One region of the Collinsella sp. AM44-11 genome, then DNA from elsewhere that is predicted to be linked to it. Evidence: predicted binding sites of a transcription regulator. Region 1 holds the regulator's gene; the other holds the start of a gene.

Evidence for each region. The regulator NrdR, encoded in region 1, represses ribonucleotide reductase genes. The targets are predictions, from matches to a motif close to AAACACNATATATNGTGTTT.
Region 2: a site for NrdR is predicted at 6,030-6,049, ahead of nrdD (anaerobic ribonucleoside-triphosphate reductase). Genes of this name have one in related genera too.

The regions. Positions count from the first base shown of each region.
Region 1 is NZ_QSFE01000001.1:171,154-180,839, reverse strand. It holds gene hflX (GTPase HflX) at 1-1,139, shown strand, start outside; gene DW943_RS00880 (heparan-alpha-glucosaminide N-acetyltransferase) at 1,124-1,828, opposite strand; gene lexA (transcriptional repressor LexA) at 1,828-2,472, opposite strand; gene DW943_RS00870 (LysM peptidoglycan-binding domain-containing protein) at 2,636-3,085, shown strand; gene nrdR (transcriptional regulator NrdR) at 3,137-3,580, shown strand; gene dut (dUTP diphosphatase) at 3,585-4,028, shown strand; gene DW943_RS00855 (glycosyltransferase) at 4,422-5,723, opposite strand; gene DW943_RS00850 (NAD(P)/FAD-dependent oxidoreductase) at 5,843-6,781, shown strand; gene DW943_RS00845 (DUF1836 domain-containing protein) at 6,936-7,547, shown strand; gene DW943_RS00840 (DegV family protein) at 7,621-8,487, opposite strand; gene DW943_RS00835 (NlpC/P60 family protein) at 8,665-9,686, opposite strand, start outside.
Region 2 is NZ_QSFE01000005.1:50,072-59,757, forward strand. It holds gene DW943_RS04525 (thiolase family protein) at 1-966, shown strand, start outside; gene DW943_RS04530 (Zn-ribbon domain-containing OB-fold protein) at 1,005-1,427, shown strand; gene DW943_RS04535 (acyl carrier protein) at 1,532-1,765, shown strand; gene DW943_RS04540 (phosphate acyltransferase) at 1,771-2,778, shown strand; gene buk (butyrate kinase) at 2,782-3,894, shown strand; gene DW943_RS04550 (MFS transporter) at 3,969-5,168, shown strand; gene DW943_RS04555 (hypothetical protein) at 5,269-5,736, shown strand; gene nrdD (anaerobic ribonucleoside-triphosphate reductase) at 6,305-8,527, shown strand; gene nrdG (anaerobic ribonucleoside-triphosphate reductase activating protein) at 8,955-9,536, shown strand; gene folE (GTP cyclohydrolase I FolE) at 9,603-9,686, shown strand, end outside.

The DNA of each region.
Region 1 (9,686 bases):
GCTTGTCGCAGCGTTTGGTAAAGCCGTATCCTAAATCGTTTATCGGTTCCGGTAAGGTAGAGGAGCTGTGCGGCCTGGTGCATCGCATGGATGCCGATGTCGTTATTTTTGACGACGACCTGACCCCCTCGCAGCAATCCTATTTGGAGAAAGCCGTGGGCGAGCCGGTAAAGATTATCGATCGTACTGCACTGATCCTGGATATCTTTGGCCTGCATGCTCAGACGCGTGAGGGACGCCTGCAGGTACAGCTGGCACAGCTTCAATATTTGTTGCCTCGCCTGCGTGGCATGTGGAGCCATCTCGCCAAGGAGCAGACGCGCGGCGGCATCGGTTCACGTTTTGGTCAGGGCGAAAGTCAGCTCGAGGTCGACCGTCGCCTCATTCGTAATAAGATCGCTGCGCTTCGTCGTGAGCTCAAGCAGGTTGAACAGCGTCGCGATGTTCAATCCAAGAGTCGCATTGAGTCCCCGGCGTTTCGCGTCGCGTTAGCCGGTTATACCAATGCCGGTAAATCGACGTTACTCAATCGTCTGACCGGCTCTACGGTACTTTCGCAGGACAAGCTGTTTGCTACGCTCGACCCTACGACGCGTTCGTATCGTCTGCCCGGCGGTCGCGGCATGACGATTACCGATACCGTCGGCTTTATTCAAAAGCTGCCCCATGGTCTGGTCGATGCCTTTAAATCGACGCTGTCCGAGGTTTTGGGTGCCGATCTAATTCTCAAAGTCGTAGATGCGTCTGACGAGGACTATGAGCGGCAGCTGGAGGCTGTCGACCGCGTGCTTGATGAGATCGGCGCCGGAGAGCGTTTAACGCTTACCGTATTCAATAAAATCGATCTTCTCGATAGCGTCGATCGATTGAGTTTCCGTCGTCGCTATCCGGAGGCCGTTCTGTTCTCGGCTCAAACGGGCGAAGGGCTCGACGATCTCGTCGACCGGATTGCTCGCGAGGCAGCTGCCACCGATGTGTTGCTCTCCGCTGATATCCCGTATCGTGAGGGCGCTCTCATCACGCTGGTGCATGAGCAGGGAACCCTTCTGCATGAGGAATATCTCGAGGACGGCGTTCGCATTGTGGCGAAGTTGCCGGCTCGTATTGCACCGCGGCTCGAGCGTTATCGCACCGAGTAGACGAGCTCCAAAATGCCCAGAATGATGGGCTGATGCAGCAGATAAAAGGGGAGAGCGTGACGTCCAAGGCTGGCGAGCGCCGGCAGGGGGTTGGCGTAGGCCCAGCTAGGGACGGTCTCATCGATTCCCTGCGCTATGTGTGCGGCGAAGTATCCTGCAAGATACATAAAGATAAACGGGATGATGGGGTAGTAATCACCCGAGACAAACCCAGGGCTCGGAAATCCCAGCCACGCCAGGTAGGGGACAGGGTAGATCGTTTTGGGGATGCTCCAGGTGAGGGCGAACAACACAAGGCATAGGGGCATGCCCCATCTCGCCGTTATCTTCTTAAGGACGGGATCGGTCAACGCCACGATGCCGGTGCATGCGGCCATGCAGTAGATGATGCCAAAATTAACCGAATCGTCGACTGAGACAAGTGTTGTTGCCAACCAGACAACGAGTGCTGCTAAGGCGTATTTGGCGGCACGTTTGATATTGTTGCGCGAAAGAGTACACATCCAACCCGCGATAAACAAAAATACCCAGCTGATGCTGGCGCGCCAGACGTCTTGAAAGACAGTCTGGGTAAACCAAGGCATATCCCAGCCGTACAGGTAGGCAAGATCATAGCAAGCGTGAAAACCTGCCATAGAAATCATCGTAAACCCGCGGACGGTATCAAAGATGGTGATGCGTTTTTGCATTACGAGAACCGGCGCATCAAGCCGACGACTTTGCCCAGGATAACGGGATTCGTTGCATAGATAGGCTCCATGGTGTCATTCTCAGGCTGCAGGCGTACGCGTCCCTGCTCCTTGTAGAACGTCTTGACGGTCGCTGAACCATCGATCATGGCCACGACAATTTCGCCGTTCATGGCATTCTTTTGTTCACGGACAATGATGTAATCGCCATTGAAGATGCCGACATTGATCATTGAGCTCCCATGCACCTCAAGGATAAAGGAACCCTGATCAGTCGCGATTTCGGTCGGGATAGTAAACGTGTCTTCGATATTCTGCTCGGCCAGAATGGGGATCCCAGCCGCGACGCGACCAACGAGCGGTAGCGAGACCGTTCCGCGAGGTGCGGTGGGCTCGTCAGATTTAGAAATTGAGACAGAGGAACCGTCCTCGTTAAAGAGTTCCAGGGCGCGCGGTTTGGTGGCATCGCGCTTGAGTAGCCCGCGCGCCTCCAGGGCAGAGAGATGGGCGTGCACGGTGCTTGGGGAGGAAAGGCCCACGGCAGAAGCCATCTCGCGCACGCTGGGCGGATAACCCTTCTCCTGCTGATATTCCTTGATGAAGTCGTAAATTTGCTGCTGACGCTTGGTAATTTTGCGAGCCATCAGGGCATCCTCTCTACCCATGTCAAACAAATGTTCGAATTTTGCTTGACAGGAACAACTGTTCGAAGATAATAATAACCGAACATTCGTTCTCGCGCTAGACATTTTTGTCCGCGCGGCTTGATAAAACTGTTCTCAGCAAAACACGCGAGAGGAGAACATGATGAACGCAACGAATATGGTCCAGGGAAACCTCGCCCTTAAGCTCGAGACGCCTGCAGAACCCGCTTTTGCGGTTGTTCAGGGTGGCCGCTCCGGCATTCAACCTTTGACCGTACAGCCTGCTCGCAATCAGCAGGCTGTAGTCGCGCCGGCCCGCGTTGCCCTGAAGGTTCCGACGATTGTCGCCGTCGCCGTTGCGCTTACGCTCTTCTTTGTCCTCGCTACTTCGGTCTTTAGCGCTCGTCACGCCGCGTATGCCGAGTCCGTTTCCAACATTACTTACGAGACCATTCGCGTTCAGACTGGCGATTCTCTTTGGTCGCTTGCCGAGGAATATCCAATCGAAGGCCTTTCCACGCAAGAGACTTCCGACATGATCCGTAACGTCAATCATCTGGAGCATGGTTCGCTCGCCGCCGGTGCGCATCTTAAGGTTCCTGCTCGTTCGTAATCATTATCGCGCTGCGCATGGTACCCTTGTTATCGTTTAAGAGGAGGTACCATGCGCTGTCCCAAATGCGGCAAGGCACATACCCGCGTCGTTGATTCTCGTATGCAGGAGTCAAATAACACCATTAAGCGCCGTCGCGAATGTTGCTCGTGTAACTATCGCTTTACAACGTTCGAGCGATGCGAAGACCCAATCGAGGTCATTAAGTCAGACGGAACCAAGCAGCGGTTCGATCGCAATAAGCTGCTCGTCGGCTTGATGCGAGCCACCATCAAGCGCGATATCGACACTAAGAAGCTCAATGAGATTATCGATGACATCGAGGTCGAGCTGCGCTCTCGCACGCTGACGGCCGTCACGTCCCATGAGTTGGGTGACATGGTGCTCAAGCGCTTGGCCAAGATTGACAAGGTGGCGTACATCCGCTTTGCCTCGGTCTACCGCGATTTCAAAGACGTCGATGAGTTTCTGCAAGAGCTCGACAAGCTAAGGTGATTCCATGCCCAACATTACCGTCAACATAAAGCGTCTCGATCCCACCGTCGAGCTTCCCAAATACGCCCATCCCACCGATGCCGGCTTGGATTTGCGCTCCAACGAGGACTGCGTCCTGAAGCCCTTCGAACGCCGTCTGGTCTCTACTGGGCTGGCCATCGCCCTGCCCGACGGCTACGCCGGCTTCGTCCAGCCCCGCAGCGGCTTGGCCATCAAGCAGGGCCTGTCTATAGTCAACACGCCGGGCCTCATTGACGCCCACTACCGAGGAGAACTCAAGGTTATCCTTATCAACCTGGATCCCACCAACGACATCCAAATCAACAAAGGCGACCGCATCGCCCAGCTCGTCATCCAAGAAGTCCCCACGGTCAACCTCGTAGAAGTAGAAGAACTAGACAAAACCGACCGAGGCAAAGGAGGCTTCGGCTCCAGCGGCATCGCCTAGGGCGCCCGTATCCCTCCCGCCCGGGGCTTACCTATATCATTCCATGCTCAAACATTCTCGCGTCGCTTCGCTCGCTGCGAAACTGCGCGTGGAACGATATAGGTAAGCCCCGGGCGGGCGGCTACTCGCTTGAAACAATATTTACTTTTCTAGTAAGTCGATGCGATGAAGGGACGCCTCCTTTGTCGCATCGACTTACTGTATTTATATTTTCTGGTTCCCCTTTGCAGATTCTACTGGTGGGGAATCTGGTATAGCCGCTGGTACGTTAACGCAGCTTACCTGCGGGAGGCCCCTATATATCGTCCCGCGCGCAGTTTCGCAGCGAAGCGAGAATGTTTGAGCACGGGATGATATATAGGGGCCTCCCACAGGTAAGCGGACATTAAGACGCTACCTGATATGCGCAGGTTTTTCGCCCCAGTAGAAGCGGCAGAAGGCTCGTTTGCGCTTTTGGGGTTTGCCTACGAGCTCCATGGTTGCGATGGCTATGTCTTCGGCTGCGTGGGGGCGGCGTAGTACTTCGCCGTTGATGAGTAGGGCTTTGAGTGATTCGGGATGGTCGTGCAAGTGACGTAGGGTAACGATGAGTTCTCGTGCGGTGGTGACATGCATGCTGGCGCCCATGCCGGTGAGCATCGTGGTGTTGGCCTTTTCCTGGCCGTATGATTTGCCCAACAGGATCATCGGCAGATGCGCGCACAGGCACTCGGTAACAGTGAGTCCGCCCGATTTTAGGATTGCCAGGTCGCAGCCGTGCATGAGGGCCGCCATGTCGTCGACATAGTCCAACACCGTGACGTTATCGAGCTTCATGGCGTCGAAGAGCGTTTTGAGGCGGGTGGCATATTCGGTGTCCTTGCCGGGCAAAAAGACAAAGTGCATGTCTTCGAAGCTGCGCAGGAAGGGGAGTGTATGGTCCATCGCCGCGCGAAAGCGGACGTACGGTTGAGGTAAACTGGCGCCGGCCATAACCAGCACGACGGTCTTGTCGGTGGGGAGGTTGAACTTGGCTAGCTCTTCCTCGCGATCGTAATCCGTGTCGAATCCGGCGCGAATAGGAATGCCGGTAATGCGAATCTTTGCCTCGGGCACCTTGCGCGGACGCAGCGTTTCGGACATAAATTCGTTGGCAACACAGAATAAATCGGTGTCCTTGTGGGGCCACCATCCCTCGACTTCGTAGTCGGTCGGTACGCAGATGACCGGATAATCGATACCCGTAATTACGCGGGCGCCCACGGCAACATTGGCTGCTGTGATGTGCGTTGCAACCACGGCTATGGGCCTGCGGCTACGAATATATTCGTTGAAGGCGGGGAACATAATTCGCGACCATGCCGTTCCGCCACCCCAGAGAAGATGTCCCGTAAGCGTATATCGCCAGGTCAGGTCGTAAATGGGGCGCGTGGCTCCCGTAAAAGAAGCCGCGGTCTTATTACCGTCGAATTTAATACGTCCAAAATCAAGGATATCGAGCACTTCAATCTCAATATCCTCGGGGATGCCATTGGTGCCGCGGATGAGGTCGAATGCCTGCGCAATCGCATTTGCGGCGGCCTTGTGGCCCGAGCCAACGGAGGCGTGCACGATGGTCACGAGAGGTTTTTGCTGAGCCAGGAGCGTGGTTTGCTCCGATTGGGGAGTGCTGTGCGTGAGCAGGGGAGCGTCGTCACTCGTCTGCGCCTGATCCATCGATAACTCCCCTTCGACGTTGTAACACGGGATTTATCATTGTAGTGCATGAGTGTCATGTTCACGTAAATTTGGGTATGAGCGCAAAGAACGACAACGTTTCGACGAGAGGACTCTTCATGACTACCGATCAGACGATCGATGTTGCGATTATCGGCGGAGGTCCCGCGGGCTATGCTGCCGCCATTTATGCTGCGCGTGCCAACCTGACGACGACTGTCCTTGAGCAGGGCATGTCGGGCGGACAGATCGCTACATCCAACGAGATTGAGAATTATCCTGGCATTCCGCTGCTGAGCGGTGCCGAACTTGGTGAGCGGTTCCAACAGCATGCTGAAGGCCTGGGGGCTCAGGTTGAATGGAGTATGGTGACGGGCGTCGATTACGATGCCGATGCGGCGCTGTTTACGGTGCATCACGATATGGGCGATACGCTGGCCTCAAGCGTTATCGCTTGCATGGGTGCCACGCCGCGTCCGGCAGGTTTCGCTGGCGAGGATACGTATCGCGGTCGTGGCGTTTCGTATTGCGCAACATGTGACGGCATGTTTTTCCGCGGCAAGCAGGTTTTTGTAATCGGTGGTGGCAATTCGGCATGCGAAGAGGCGCTGTTCCTGTCCGACATTGCCAGCAGTGTGACCATCGTGCTGCGCCGCGACCAGTTCCGTGCGCCCGATGGTGTTGTTCAGAAAGTACTCGCAAAGGACAATATTACAGTTAGGTACCAAACTAGTATTGTGGAGCTATCGGGCGAAGCCATGCCAACGACGATTACCTTTAAGGACAATGCATCTGGGGAAACTCATGCCGAGTCATTTGAGCCCGGCTCGTTTGGCATCTTTGTCTTTACGGGGACGCAGCCACATACCGAGCTTGTTGAGCATCTAGTCGACCTGGCTCCCGACGGCGGCATTGTCACCGACGATTCGATGGCCACCCGTACACCTGGTCTATTTGCCGCTGGCGACATCCGTTCCAAGCGCTTACGCCAGGTTGTGACCGCCGTTTCTGATGGAGCCATAGCGGCAACGAGCGCATACGCGTTTCTTCGTGGATAAGTACGATAATATATCTTATGTAAGGTTGCTATCTTTAAACAAAGTGGTTGGACGATGCATCAATGTGTTGTCCAACCACTTTTACTTGCCGGCTATGTGGTATGTAAAACTAGATAACCTAGAATACAATATAGAAAATGAACGGAGGACCTTTATGAACCACGTTAAACACGTTATTCCGATGTCCGATTCGACGGTCAGCATTAAACCTGAGGATATTCAGCCCACTGTGCTGCCCGATGCATTTATTCAGTCCGAAGTCGTGCGCAAACTCAATACGTTGAGTCTGCCGCGCTATGACCAGTTGCCCAATGTGACGCTCTACCGCGACCAGGTTATTGAGTATGTTGCGCTGTGGATGGAGCCGCTGTCCATTTGCGTTGAGCACCCTGTCATTACGCCATCGATGATCAATAACTACGTGAAGGTCGGCTTGGTGCCTGCTCCGGTCAAAAAGCAATATGGCCGCGAGCAGATTGCCCGCCTGATCGCTATCTGCCTCTTTAAGCAGGTCTTACCTATTGCTGCGGTGCAGGCACTCTTTAACATTCAGCGTTTGAGCTACGATGCCCCGACGGCCTTCGATTATGTGGTCGATCAGCTCGAGGCATCGATTCGTTCGGCGTTTTCCGTCGAGCAGACGCCGGTTCCCGATACGGCGCATCAGGTAACGCGTGAGTCGCTGCTTGTGCGCAGTGCGGTTTCATCCTTCGTTTCGAAAGCGTACCTGATGAGCTATCTAAAGTTTAATGGGTTTAATAGCTAGCCGACGTATAAAACGGGCGGAACAAAGGGCTATCTGCCACTTTGTCCCGCCCGTATTTTTGCTTGGTTGGACGTTATTGGCCCGAAGCCACGCCCATGCCGTAGCCGATAATGAGCCCATGCATTTCGGCATAGTATGAATCTAGCCCGTTACAGGGCATGATGATAGTCTTGGAGCCTGGCCAGCGCTCCACAATTCGGCTGGCAAGTGCTTGGGCGCCTGCCTCATTCTCGACATGGTCGATAACGACCTCGCCGCCCGTAAAACCTTCGGCTTCCATGGTGTCGATGATCTTGTTGAGCATCTTCTTTTCGCCACGCGTGTGCCCGACGAGCTCGATTTTACCGGCCTCGCTCGCCGTGCCCAAAATGCGAATATTGAGCTTGTTGGCAATGACGCCGGCTGCCTTAGGAATGCGTCCGGCCTTTGCAAGGTTCTCGTAATTACACAGGCTAAAGAGAATCTTGCTGTTTTGCTCGAGACTGTCGAAGTAAGCGCAGGCGTCCTCAAAGGAAACGTCCGGGTTACTTGCAAGATAACGATCAAACAGCAAGAAGATCAGATCCATCTTGCCGCCTGCTGCCCGCGAATTGACCAGGTGAATCTGACGATTGGGCTCCTCGGCAAGTACCATATCGCGTGCCGTAGCGGCAGCGTTATAGCTTCCAGAGACACCCTCCGAGATTGGCATGCAGATCGTCTTGTCGGCGAGCTTAAAGAGCTCAGCCCACTCCCCCACGCTTGGGCAGGCGCTCGATGATGCGCTGGCTTCCGACTGAATGGCAACATTAAGCTCGTGAACATCGAGCAAAAGGTCGTCGACAAATTCGCGCTCCCCTACTCGAATTTTGAGAGGAGCGAATGCAAAGGTGGTACGGGGTGCAGTCGGTTGCCAATCGCGAAGATTGCAGCTCGAATCTGAGATAAGTGCCCAGCTCATTGAGGGTCCTTTCTAGTTGTTCCTCAACAATTATAGCTATCTTTTGGACAGATGCTGCGCATATCTAGTATTCAAAACTAGATTGTTGCTTACATGCAAAACGGGCGCTCGAGATAAAACAATGGACCTCGCTCCCCAAGGATACGAGGTCCATCTTTGCTTGCTGAGCTAAACCACTTAGTAGCGAACGAAAATATAATTGTTGTTCATGCCGGCGGCAACGGAGCTGATGATGACGCCCGTTTTGTAGTCGGAAGCATGGATCATCTGACCATTACCGATATAAATGCCGGTATGGTAGGAGTTAACCACAACATCGCCGGGTTGCGGATCGGACACACGGGTCCAACCCATGAAGTCGACCGTGGTGCCCAGACGGCAGTAGCGTCCCGTGAGGCAATAGCTTACAAAACCGGAGCAGTCAAAGCTGTTCGGTCCAATGCCGCCCCAAGAATACGCATAGCCGAGCTTGCTGTAGGCGCGCGAAACAACGGAGCCACCATCAACAGACTGACTCGGTGCTGAAGGCGTGGGAGCCGGAGCGGGCGTGGGGGCAGGCTGCGGTGCGGGAGCCGGCGTGTTGCCGCCCTGGTTGTTGTTATTGTTGGTCTGGCCGCCATTGATGGTGTTCTCGGTCGTACCGGCGGTGTCGTTGCTCACCGTGGCCTTTTCGGCGGTGCTAGCATTAATGCCAGCCTGCAGCGCAGCGTTGGCCTCGGCCTCGGCAGCGAGCTCGGCCTGCAGCTGCGAATCCAGGGAGTTTACGACGTTCTGGGCTTCAGCCTGCTGGGCATTAAGCTCGTCGACCTTCTTTTGCGTGGTGGCGACGTTCTTCTCCTGCTCGGCCTGCTTATCGGTGAGCTGCTGCTTAAGCTCCTTGACCTCTTGAATGGTCTGAGCTTGCTTATCGGAAACTTTGCCGTAGTAGAACAGACGGTTGAGCATATCGCTCAGATCATCGACACCCGTCAAAACCTGAAGCAGGCTCAGACCGCCGGTTTTGTACTCGCCGGCGACATAGGTCGAGAGCTTGGCCTGACCATCGGCGATCTCCTGCTGCTTTTGCGTGATCTCGCCGGCAGTCTGATCGAGCGCCTGCGTCTGCGTGGCAAGCTCATCGTAAATCTGCTGGGTTTGGGTGCCGATCTGCTCGAGTTTCGTACGAGCAGCGGCAAGGTCGGATGCGGTATCGGCGTAGG
Region 2 (9,686 bases), on a different contig from region 1:
GCCGTGATGGCAGTCGCCTCCGGTGCCTACGATGTCGTCCTTACGGGTGCCTGCGATTTGGCTTCGACCCTTCCCGTTGAGCACATGCCCTCGCATATTCGCCAGGACTTTACGCTCGACGTCATGATTCCCTCGCTCGATAAGATCTATGACCGCGCGTATGGTCGCCCGCTCGATGGTGCCTTTGGCGTGTCGTTCGACAACTGGATCAACGAGTATTCGATGCAGTACGACCTTACTGCCGATCAGATCGATGACGCCCTGAACGGCCTTACCAAGAGCCTTCGCCGCGGTGCCGTCCTGAATCCCCTTGCCTGGTACGAGACCACGGTCGAGGAGGATGCGAAGGCGGCTGGGTTCGATACCGCCGACGAGTATCTCAAGAGCATGTACAACCCGCGCGTTACGCAGTACCTGCGCGTTACCGGCTTTGAGAAGAAATGCGACGGTGCCGCCGCTGTTGTCGTGATGCCCACGGAGAAGGCCAAGGCCATGGGTGTCCCGTATGCACCTATCGAGGTTCTGGGCACGGGCGCCTCTGCCGTCGAAGCCGGCCTGCTTCACAACGAGCACTGGGCTACCGAGCTTGCTGCCAAGCAGGTCTACGACCTTACCGGCGTGAGCCCCGATGAGATCGACCTGTTTATGTGCAATGACTTCTTCCTGGCTTCCGAGATCGTCTCGGCCGAGGAGTGCGGCTATATTCCGCGCGGCGAGGCTTGGAGGTATGCGATCGATGGCCGCACCGCTTTTGACGGCGATAAGCCCATCAACCCGCACGGTGGCCGTTGCAACTTCGGCCACGCTCATGGCGCATCCGGTATCGCCGATATCGTCGAGGCCGTCAAGCAGATGCGCGGCGTCGCCGGTGCAACCCAGATGAAGAAGATTCCTGAGACGGCCTTCCTGCGCGGTTTTGGCGGTTCTCAGAATGTGCGCTGCCAGATTCTTCGTACCGTCGCCTAAGCGACCGCGGTTTTCGATTTCCCATAAGGAGTATTCTCATGCAACTCAAAGATATGGAGCCCGTGGTCAAGAAGTTCTACACGGGTCTTGAAGAGGGCATCTATTGGGCACGTCAGTGCCCCGAGTGCGGAGCCGTCGAGTTTCCGCCTCACCTTGCCTGCAATGCCTGCGGCTACCACAAGACCGATTGGGTCCAGGTTTCCGGTCACGGCCATCTGATCGATTTTACCCTGCCTGGTCCGCAGAACGACAAGCCCTACCTCAAGGAGTATGGCAAGTACGCCTACGGCGCCGTCGATATTGACGAGGGTTCTCAGTACACCTACGTCATCTACGGCATTACCAAGAAGAAGGCCCCCGAGATCCGCGCCAAGCTCATGGCGGGCGAGACCGTTGGTGTCCATGCCAAGGTCATCGATCGACCGGGTTACAAAGAGCTCACGTTTGAGCTTGACGACTAGGTTTTCACCCTTTTAACAATTCGATTCCTCTCTTAGGCCACGGCGGGACCCATGTCTCCAGCCCGCCGTGGCCGCCCCTCTTTTTATCTTAGAAAGGCACCATCATGAACGAAGAACTCACTCAGCAGATCTGCGATTTTGCCAAGTCCGCTTACAACTACGATGGCGATGTGACCCCCGAGACGACGTTTGAGACCCTGGGCAAGGGCTCGATGAAGATGATCGCCCTGACCTCCATGATCGAGAACGAGCTCGATGCCGAGGTCCCCGTTCGCGAGGTCATGGTCATGAAGACCATCGGCGAGCTTATCGAGCGCACTGCCGAAGAGATGGAGTAGCTGCCATGGACCTGATGCAGACCCTGCGCGAGCAGGCTGCCGCCAAGCCTATGCGCGTTGCTTTTCCCGAGGGCGAAAACGAGACCATGATGCAGGCGGTCGCAAAGATCGCCGCCGAGCATCTTGCCGAATGTGTGCTGGTCGGCGACGGCGGTAAGCTCAAGGAGCTTGCCGATGAGCGCGGCATCTTCCTTGACGGCATCGAGATTGTCGATGTGACCGACGAGGAGGCGAACGCCGCCTGCTGCGAGCGCTACCTTTCGCATCCGGATTGCAAGTTTAAGCCCAAGGGCGCCGCGCGCCGTATGACGCGTCCGCTTGAGCGCGCCCTGATTTTGCAGGTGCTCGGCGATGTCGACGTAATGTTCGCCGGCATTGATAACGCCACGGGCGATATTATCCTGGCGGGTCAGACCATCGTCGGCCTTGCCGACGGGGTGGACACCGTGAGCTCGTGCGGTATCGCCGACATTCCCAACTGGAACGGCGGCGAAGGTGGCCTTTTGGCTTTTGGCGATTCCGCCGTTTGCGTCGACCCTACGAGCGAGGAACTTGCCTCGATCGCGATTTCGTCGAGCGAAACGGTGCGCTCGCTGACCGGATGGGATATCCGTTGCGCGCTGCTTTCGCATTCGACTGACGGCTCGATGGATAATGAACTTGTCGACAAAGTGCGCCGTGCTCGTGAGATTGCCAACGATCGCCGTCCCGACCTTGCCATCGACGGTGAGTTCCAGTTTGATTCGGCGATTAACCCCAAGGTTGCGGCCAAGAAGGTACATCGTGAGTCCGCTGTTGCGGGCCAAGCCAACGTGGTCATCTGGCCCGATATCAACGTGGGCAATATCGGCGTCAAGATCATCCAGAATCTGACCGGTGCCAATGCCTACGGCCCCATGCTTCAGGGCTTCAAAAGGATCGTGTGCGATTGCTCGCGCTCTGCGCCCGTCGACGAGATCGTCGGCAACGTGGTGATGAGCTGCGTGCGCGCCCAGGCGCTTAAGGAGGCTTAGGGTATGTCCGATAAAAAGACTCCCTGGCGCGTCCTGGTAATCAACCCAGGTTCCACTTCCACAAAGGTGGGCGTTTTTGAGGGTGACGAGTGCAAGCTCAGCAAGAACGTTGCGCACGATGCGAAGGACCTCGCCCAGTTCGATGGGGTTTCGGCTCAGATGCCGTATCGCTGCGATCTGATTCTTGGAGCACTGGGGGAGGCGGGCCTGAAGCTCGAGGACTTTGATGCATTTGTCGGTCGCGGCGGCGGCTTGCTTTCGTTGCCCGGCGGCACGTATGCCATCAATGAGGTCATGCTCGAGCATGCCCGCATCGGTGCGAACGGCATTCAGCACCCGGCGCAGCTTGGCCCCCAGATTGCCCATGAGTTCGCTTCAAAGACGGGCAAGCCCTCTTTTGTGGTGAATCCTCCCGATACCGATGAGCTGTGCGACCTCGCACGTATGACGGGCATTAAGGGCGTGTATCGAAACGTGCACCTGCACGCCCTTAATCTTAAAGAGACCGCCATTCGTCACGCGGCAAAGCTCGGTCGCGCATATGACGAGTGTAACTTTATTGTTTGTCATATCGGCGGTGGCATTTCGATTTCCGCTCACCTTAAGGGCAAGATGGTCGACGGCAACGACATCGTCGGCGGCGAGGGCCCCATGGCGCCGACGCGCTGTGGCTCGGTCCCCGCAATCGAGGTCGCGAAGTATACGGCGGAACATGGCCTCGACGTTGCCCGCGCCCATTGCATGAAGACCGGTGGCTTCGTTGACCTTTTGGGTACGTCCGATGCCATCGAGGTGTGTGAACGTGCCGCTGCGGGCGATAAGGCTGCAGCACGCGCTTGGGATGCAATGGTTTACCAAATCTGCAAGTGGATTGGCGAGATGGCCTGCGTGCTGAAGGGCGACGTCGACGGCATCTTGCTCGGAGGCGGCATGGTCCACAGCAAGGAGCTCGTTGCTTCGATTGAGGAATGCTGCTCTTGGATCGCTCCCGTATCGGCTTATCCCGGCGAGTTTGAGCTCGAGGCGATGGCGTCTGGCGCCTGCCGCGTGCTCGATGGTGTCGAGGAAGCGCTCGTGTACAGCGGAGAACCCGTGTTCACCGGATTCAACGACTAATAGTGCTGTGTTTGGGGCGGCCGCTGGTGATGTCTGGCCGCTCCGACCCTTTTCTTTAAGTGTAAGGATGGATCATGGATAAAACCAAGATCAAGTACCTGGTGGGCATTTACGCAGCCGCCATGTGCATCATGGGCATGCTCGTGCCCGTTCCCATCGTGGCCTCTGTTGCGGCCGCGTTTCCCAACGAGAACATCGCTGCCGTTCAGATGATTATCGGCATCATTCCGTTGATGATGGCGTTGTCCGCCATGCTCGTCTCTTCACAGCTTGCCTCTCGCGTGTCCAAGAAGAAGACGACGCTCGTCGGTCACATTATCGTGATGCTGGCAGGCGCCTCGGTGCTGGTGTTCCACGACTCGCTCGGCCAAGTCTTAGCGGCTTCTGCTGTCATGGGCCTTGGTCTCGGTGCCGTGCAGAATTCAACGGACGCTCTTATCGCGGATTACTTTGGCGGAAAGCAGCGCTCGTTTGTCATGGGCATCTACTCCACTTTTGTTGCACTGGGCGGCATTATCTGGACGATGGTTTCCGGCATCTTGGGTTCTGCCGAGTGGTTCCACAGCTATGCGGCGTACTTCATCATGATCATTTTCATCGTAATCGAGGCTGTTTGCCTTCCTGAGGGTCATCTTGAGCCCAAGCGCGAGGTCAACGTGTTTGCCAATATGCCTAAAGAGGTCGCGATTATCACGCTCATGAGCTTTGTGTTCGTACTTACGTTCCAGCTCTTTAGCTCCAATGTCTCGCTGCTTGTCGTGGGCCGTGGCTTTGGCGGTACCGTGGAGGCCGGTCTTGCCTCTACCGTTATGACCGTTGCCGGTATTGCGGCTGGTCTTTTGGTCGGTCCGCTGTTTGCCAAGTTTAAGAACCTGGCTATGCCGATCGCGTGGGGCGTGACGCTCGTCGGCCTGGGCCTGACGCTGGTTGCGCCCGCCTTTATGGTGCTGTGCGTTGCGGGTTTTGTCGTTGCGCTGGGCAAGGAGACCTACGTGCCGCTGGAGGGCAATTTTGCCGCCGGCAACTCTGCCCCCGAGGGACGTGCGTTTAACCTCGCCATTGGCATGGCAGGTATCAACTTTGGCATGGCATTGTCTCCCATTGTGTTTGAGGCCGTGACGTCGCCGTTTGGTGCAACGATTGACCAGAAGTTCATCGCCGGCATGATCGTCTGTGCGGCTTGTGTCGTCTTTGGCGCCATTAAGTATCGCAAGCTCACCCCGGCCCAGCTTGCCGAGGCCGAGAAGATGGCGGCCGGCGGCGAGGCGGAGTAGCCGCTCGAGTAGTTGCTTTGCCGTACATCATGTTTTATCGGGGCCGCCGACATATGCCGGCGGCCCTCTTTCTATCAATGACTTTGAAAGGCTTACGGCTATGAAGTTACCTGTCAGGCGCGTTATCGGTATTCTCAACGGCTTCTTTAACCCGCTATTGCTCTGCGCGTTTCTCCCCATCATTGAAGGGGCGCCTGGCTTGGATCTGACGGGCCCCACGGGCTTTTGGGGACAACTCATCGTGGCCACGGTGATCGCCGAGGTTCTGAGCGCACTCCCGCTGTTTGGCAAAACGGTTGGTATGTGCCTGGACTTTTTTGGTTTTGAGCAGGGGAGTGCATCACACAAGATCGCCGGTACGGTCATCGGTGCCACGCTCCTTTTTATGGTGATCGGTTTTGGCGAGATTGCCTTCCAGGGAGGATTCGGAACGATTGAAGGCCGTACGTTCTTCGCGCGTTGGGCCGGCCTCGTCACAAAGGGATGGGCCTTTGTGGTTATCGCCGGCGTGCTGCTCGATCCCTTTACAGCGGCTCTCGGCCGCATGATGGTTCGCGAAGAGAGGTAATAGATCCTCGCCTATCGAATGCCGGCGGACGGGGCGCCGGGGCTGTAGTCTTCCGAGCGTTTACAGTCCTGTCGCTCCGTCCGCCGGCATTCGACCGCAACATGTTGGTCAAGCATAATCTTTTGGATTCTTTTGGCGTGAGCGGCTTGGTTTTGGTAGGATTTGTCAGCGGCGCGGTTGAGGGGGTTTCAAAACTGCCGTGCAGGTAGTCGAGCTGATAACGTTTTAGCACTCTGCCAAGAGCCCTTCATTTTTAATGCGTTTGCAAAATGACTAATTGCTTTGACCTGCTGAAACACTATATGTTGTGTTTGACCTAAAAAAAGAATACAGGATATAGATGCCTCTTTGTCGTATGATAGATGGCGGACAGAGAACGAAGACCTTAACTGCCTCTTTTGAACGTGTCCTTGAGCCGCTTGATCGGCTTCTGGGAATGTCCGCATGGAGGCTTATGGTTTATCGAGAACAAAGATTGCGCGACGGCGCCGCAAGACAGGGACAGGCCCTGCCGGGCATCGTTTGGCTCTGAAGCGCAATGAGGCTACGATGCGAAAGAGGCAAGAGGATGAAGATCATCAAGCGCAGCGGCACCGAGGTTGTCTTTGACATCGATAAGATCGTCAATGCCATCCGCGCCGCCAACTTGGAGGTCGAGGAGAGCTCTCGTCTAACCGACCGCCAGGTGGTTTACGCGGCACAAAACGTCGCCGAGGCATGCGAGAACGCGGGCCACACCGTTTCGGTCGAGGAGATCCAGGACCTGGTCGAGGACGAGATCATGCGTCTCGACTGCTACGAGGTTGCTCGCCACTACATCATCTATCGCTATGTTCAGAGCCTGAAGCGCCAGAAGAACACGACCGACGACAAGATTTTGTCGCTGATCGAGTGCAATAACGAAGAGGTCAAGCAGGAGAACTCTAACAAGAACCCGACCGTCAATTCCGTCCAGCGTGACTATATGGCCGGCGAGATTTCCAAGGACCTGACTCAGCGTGTGCTGCTGCCCCAGGAGATCGTGGATGCCCACAATGAGGGCCTGATCCACTTCCACGATTCCGACTACTTTGCCCAGCACATGCATAACTGCGACCTGGTGAACCTGGAGGACATGCTCCAGAACGGCACCGTTATCTCGGGCACGCTGATCGAGAAGCCGCACAGCTTCTCGACTGCCTGCAACATCGCGACGCAGATTATCGCCCAGGTTGCTTCCTCCCAGTACGGCGGCCAGTCTATTTCGCTGACCCATCTCGCCCCCTTTGTTGAGGTGAGCCGTCAAAAGATTCGCGGCGAGGTTGCCCGCGAGCTCGAGGAGCTCGGTGTTTCGGCATCTGCCGAAAAGGTCCGTGAGGTCGTTGAGGACCGTCTGCGTGACGAGATCCGTCGCGGCGTCCAGACGATTCAGTATCAGGTCGTGACCCTTATGACCACAAACGGCCAGGCGCCGTTTGTGACGGTCTTTATGTATCTCAACGAGGCTCGCTCAGCGCAGGAGAAGCACGACCTTGCCATGATCGTGGAGGAGACGCTTCGTCAGCGCTATGAGGGCGTTAAGAACGAAGCCGGTGTGTGGATTACCCCGGCATTCCCCAAGCTTATCTATGTACTCGAGGACGATAACGTTCACGAGAATTCCCCGTACTTCTACCTGACCCAGCTGGCTGCCAAGTGCACCGCCAAGCGCATGGTGCCCGACTACATCTCCGAGAAGAAGATGCGCGAGCTCAAGCTGTCTAAGGGCGAGACCGCCGGCAACGGCGATTGCTACACCTGCATGGGTTGTCGTAGTTTCCTGACGCCCGACCGTTCGGGCAACGGCTTTAACAATGTCGCCAACGCGCTGAACTATGACCCGACCAAGCCTAAGTACTATGGTCGCTTTAACCAGGGTGTTGTGACCATCAACCTGCCCGATGTCGCGCTGAGCTCGCATCAGGACATGGACAAGTTCTGGAAGATCTTCGATGAGCGCCTTGAGCTGTGCCATCGTGCCCTGCTGTGCCGTCATGAGCGCCTGATGGGCACGCTTTCGGATGCCGCGCCGATTCTTTGGCAGTACGGCGCCCTGGCGCGTCTGAAGAAGGGCGAGACGATCGATAAGCTGCTCGTGGGCGGCTATTCCACCATCAGCCTGGGGTATGCCGGCCTGTATGAGTGCGTCAAGTACATGACGGGCCACAGCCACACCGAGAAGGAGGGCACGCCCTTTGCCATGGCCGTCATGCAGCGCATGAACGACAAGTGCGCCGAGTGGAAGGCCGAAAGCGATATTGACTTCTCGCTGTACGGTACCCCGCTTGAGTCGACGACCTACAAGTTCGCCAAGTGCCTGCAGCGTCGTTTTGGCATCATCCCGGGCGTGACGGACAAGGGCTACATCACCAACAGCTACCACGTCCACGTGTCCGAGGAGATCGACGCATTCGACAAGCTCAAGTTCGAGGGCATGTTCCAGCAGCTTTCGCCGGGCGGTGCCATCTCCTACGTCGAGGTTCCCAACATGCAGGACAACCTCAAGGCTGTCATCCGCGTGATGCAGTACATCTACGACAACATCATGTACGCCGAGCTCAACACCAAGAGCGACTACTGCCAGGTGTGCGGCTACGATGGCGAGATCAAGATTGTCGAGGATGACGGCAAGCTGGTGTGGGAGTGCCCCAGCTGCGGCAACCGCGACCAGGAGAAGATGAATGTCGCCCGTCGCACGTGCGGCTACATCGGTACCCAGTTCTGGAACCAGGGTCGAACCGAGGAGATCCGCGACCGCGTGCTGCATCTCTAATACCGCTCCGGGGCTGAACCGAGAGGGCCGCTTGGGCATTTGCTCGCTATTTCGGACAGTCCTGCGCAAGACGAAGGCCACATTAAGTGGCCTTCTTTGCGTGCGGAACTCATATCGAGCAAAAGCCCAAGCGGCCCTCTCGGCTCAGCCAAGTTGACGTAGCTGAGATGCAGCGCGCGGTCTGCTCACTCCTCGAAGTTCTTAGCGGAAATAATTCGAGCTGCAGCTGCGATTTACTTGCGATAGCGGTTGAGCCGCAACCCAGTTTTTATTGGACCTCGAACCCTATGCTCGATGTTCGCTTCGTTCATTGAGTTACCCTTTGCATGAGGCCGGGACATATCGTCCCGCCCGCAGTTTCGCAGGCCGAAGGCCGAGAATGTTTGAGGACGGGATGATATGCCCCGGCCTCCCGGGAGAGTTACCTATGAACTACGCGAACATTAAGTATTTCGACATTGCTGATGGGGAAGGCGTTCGTACTTCTCTGTTTGTGAGCGGGTGCCGTCGTGGGTGCAAGAATTGCTTTAACTCTGTTGCGTGGGACTTTGCTGCGGGCGAGCCCTTTGATCGTGCCGTCGAGGACAAGATTATCGAGAGCCTCGATCATCCCTTTATTGACGGCCTGACGATTCTGGGTGGGGAGCCCATGGAACCCGAGAACCAGGCGGGGCTCGTTGAGTTTGTCGAGCGTGTTCGTGCCGCTTATCCTGCGGGGTCAGGAAAGACCATTTGGTGTTTTACCGGCGACGTGCTCGAGGAGCTTATGCCGGGTGGTCGTCACCATACTGAGGTGACGGACCGTATCCTTGCCTGCCTCGACATGTTGGTGGATGGCCCGTTTGTTCAGGATCTTTATGATATCTCGTTGCGCTTTAGGGGCTCGAGTAACCAGCGTGTGATCGATATGAACGCTACGCGCGACCGCGCTGTGCGTGAGGGCGTTGCGCTTTGCGACGCTGTGCAGCTTTGGCGGGACGATCCGGTCTATTCGACCCATACTATGTAGCTTGTGGTCGATGCCGGAGGGCGTGGTACCATAGCGCGAACGTGAAATCGGAAAAGTGAGGCCCAGATGGTCGATCAGGAAAAAGTCGAGGCCGCCATTAAGCTGTTGCTTGAGGGCATAGGGGAGGACCCAACTCGTGAGGGCCTGTTG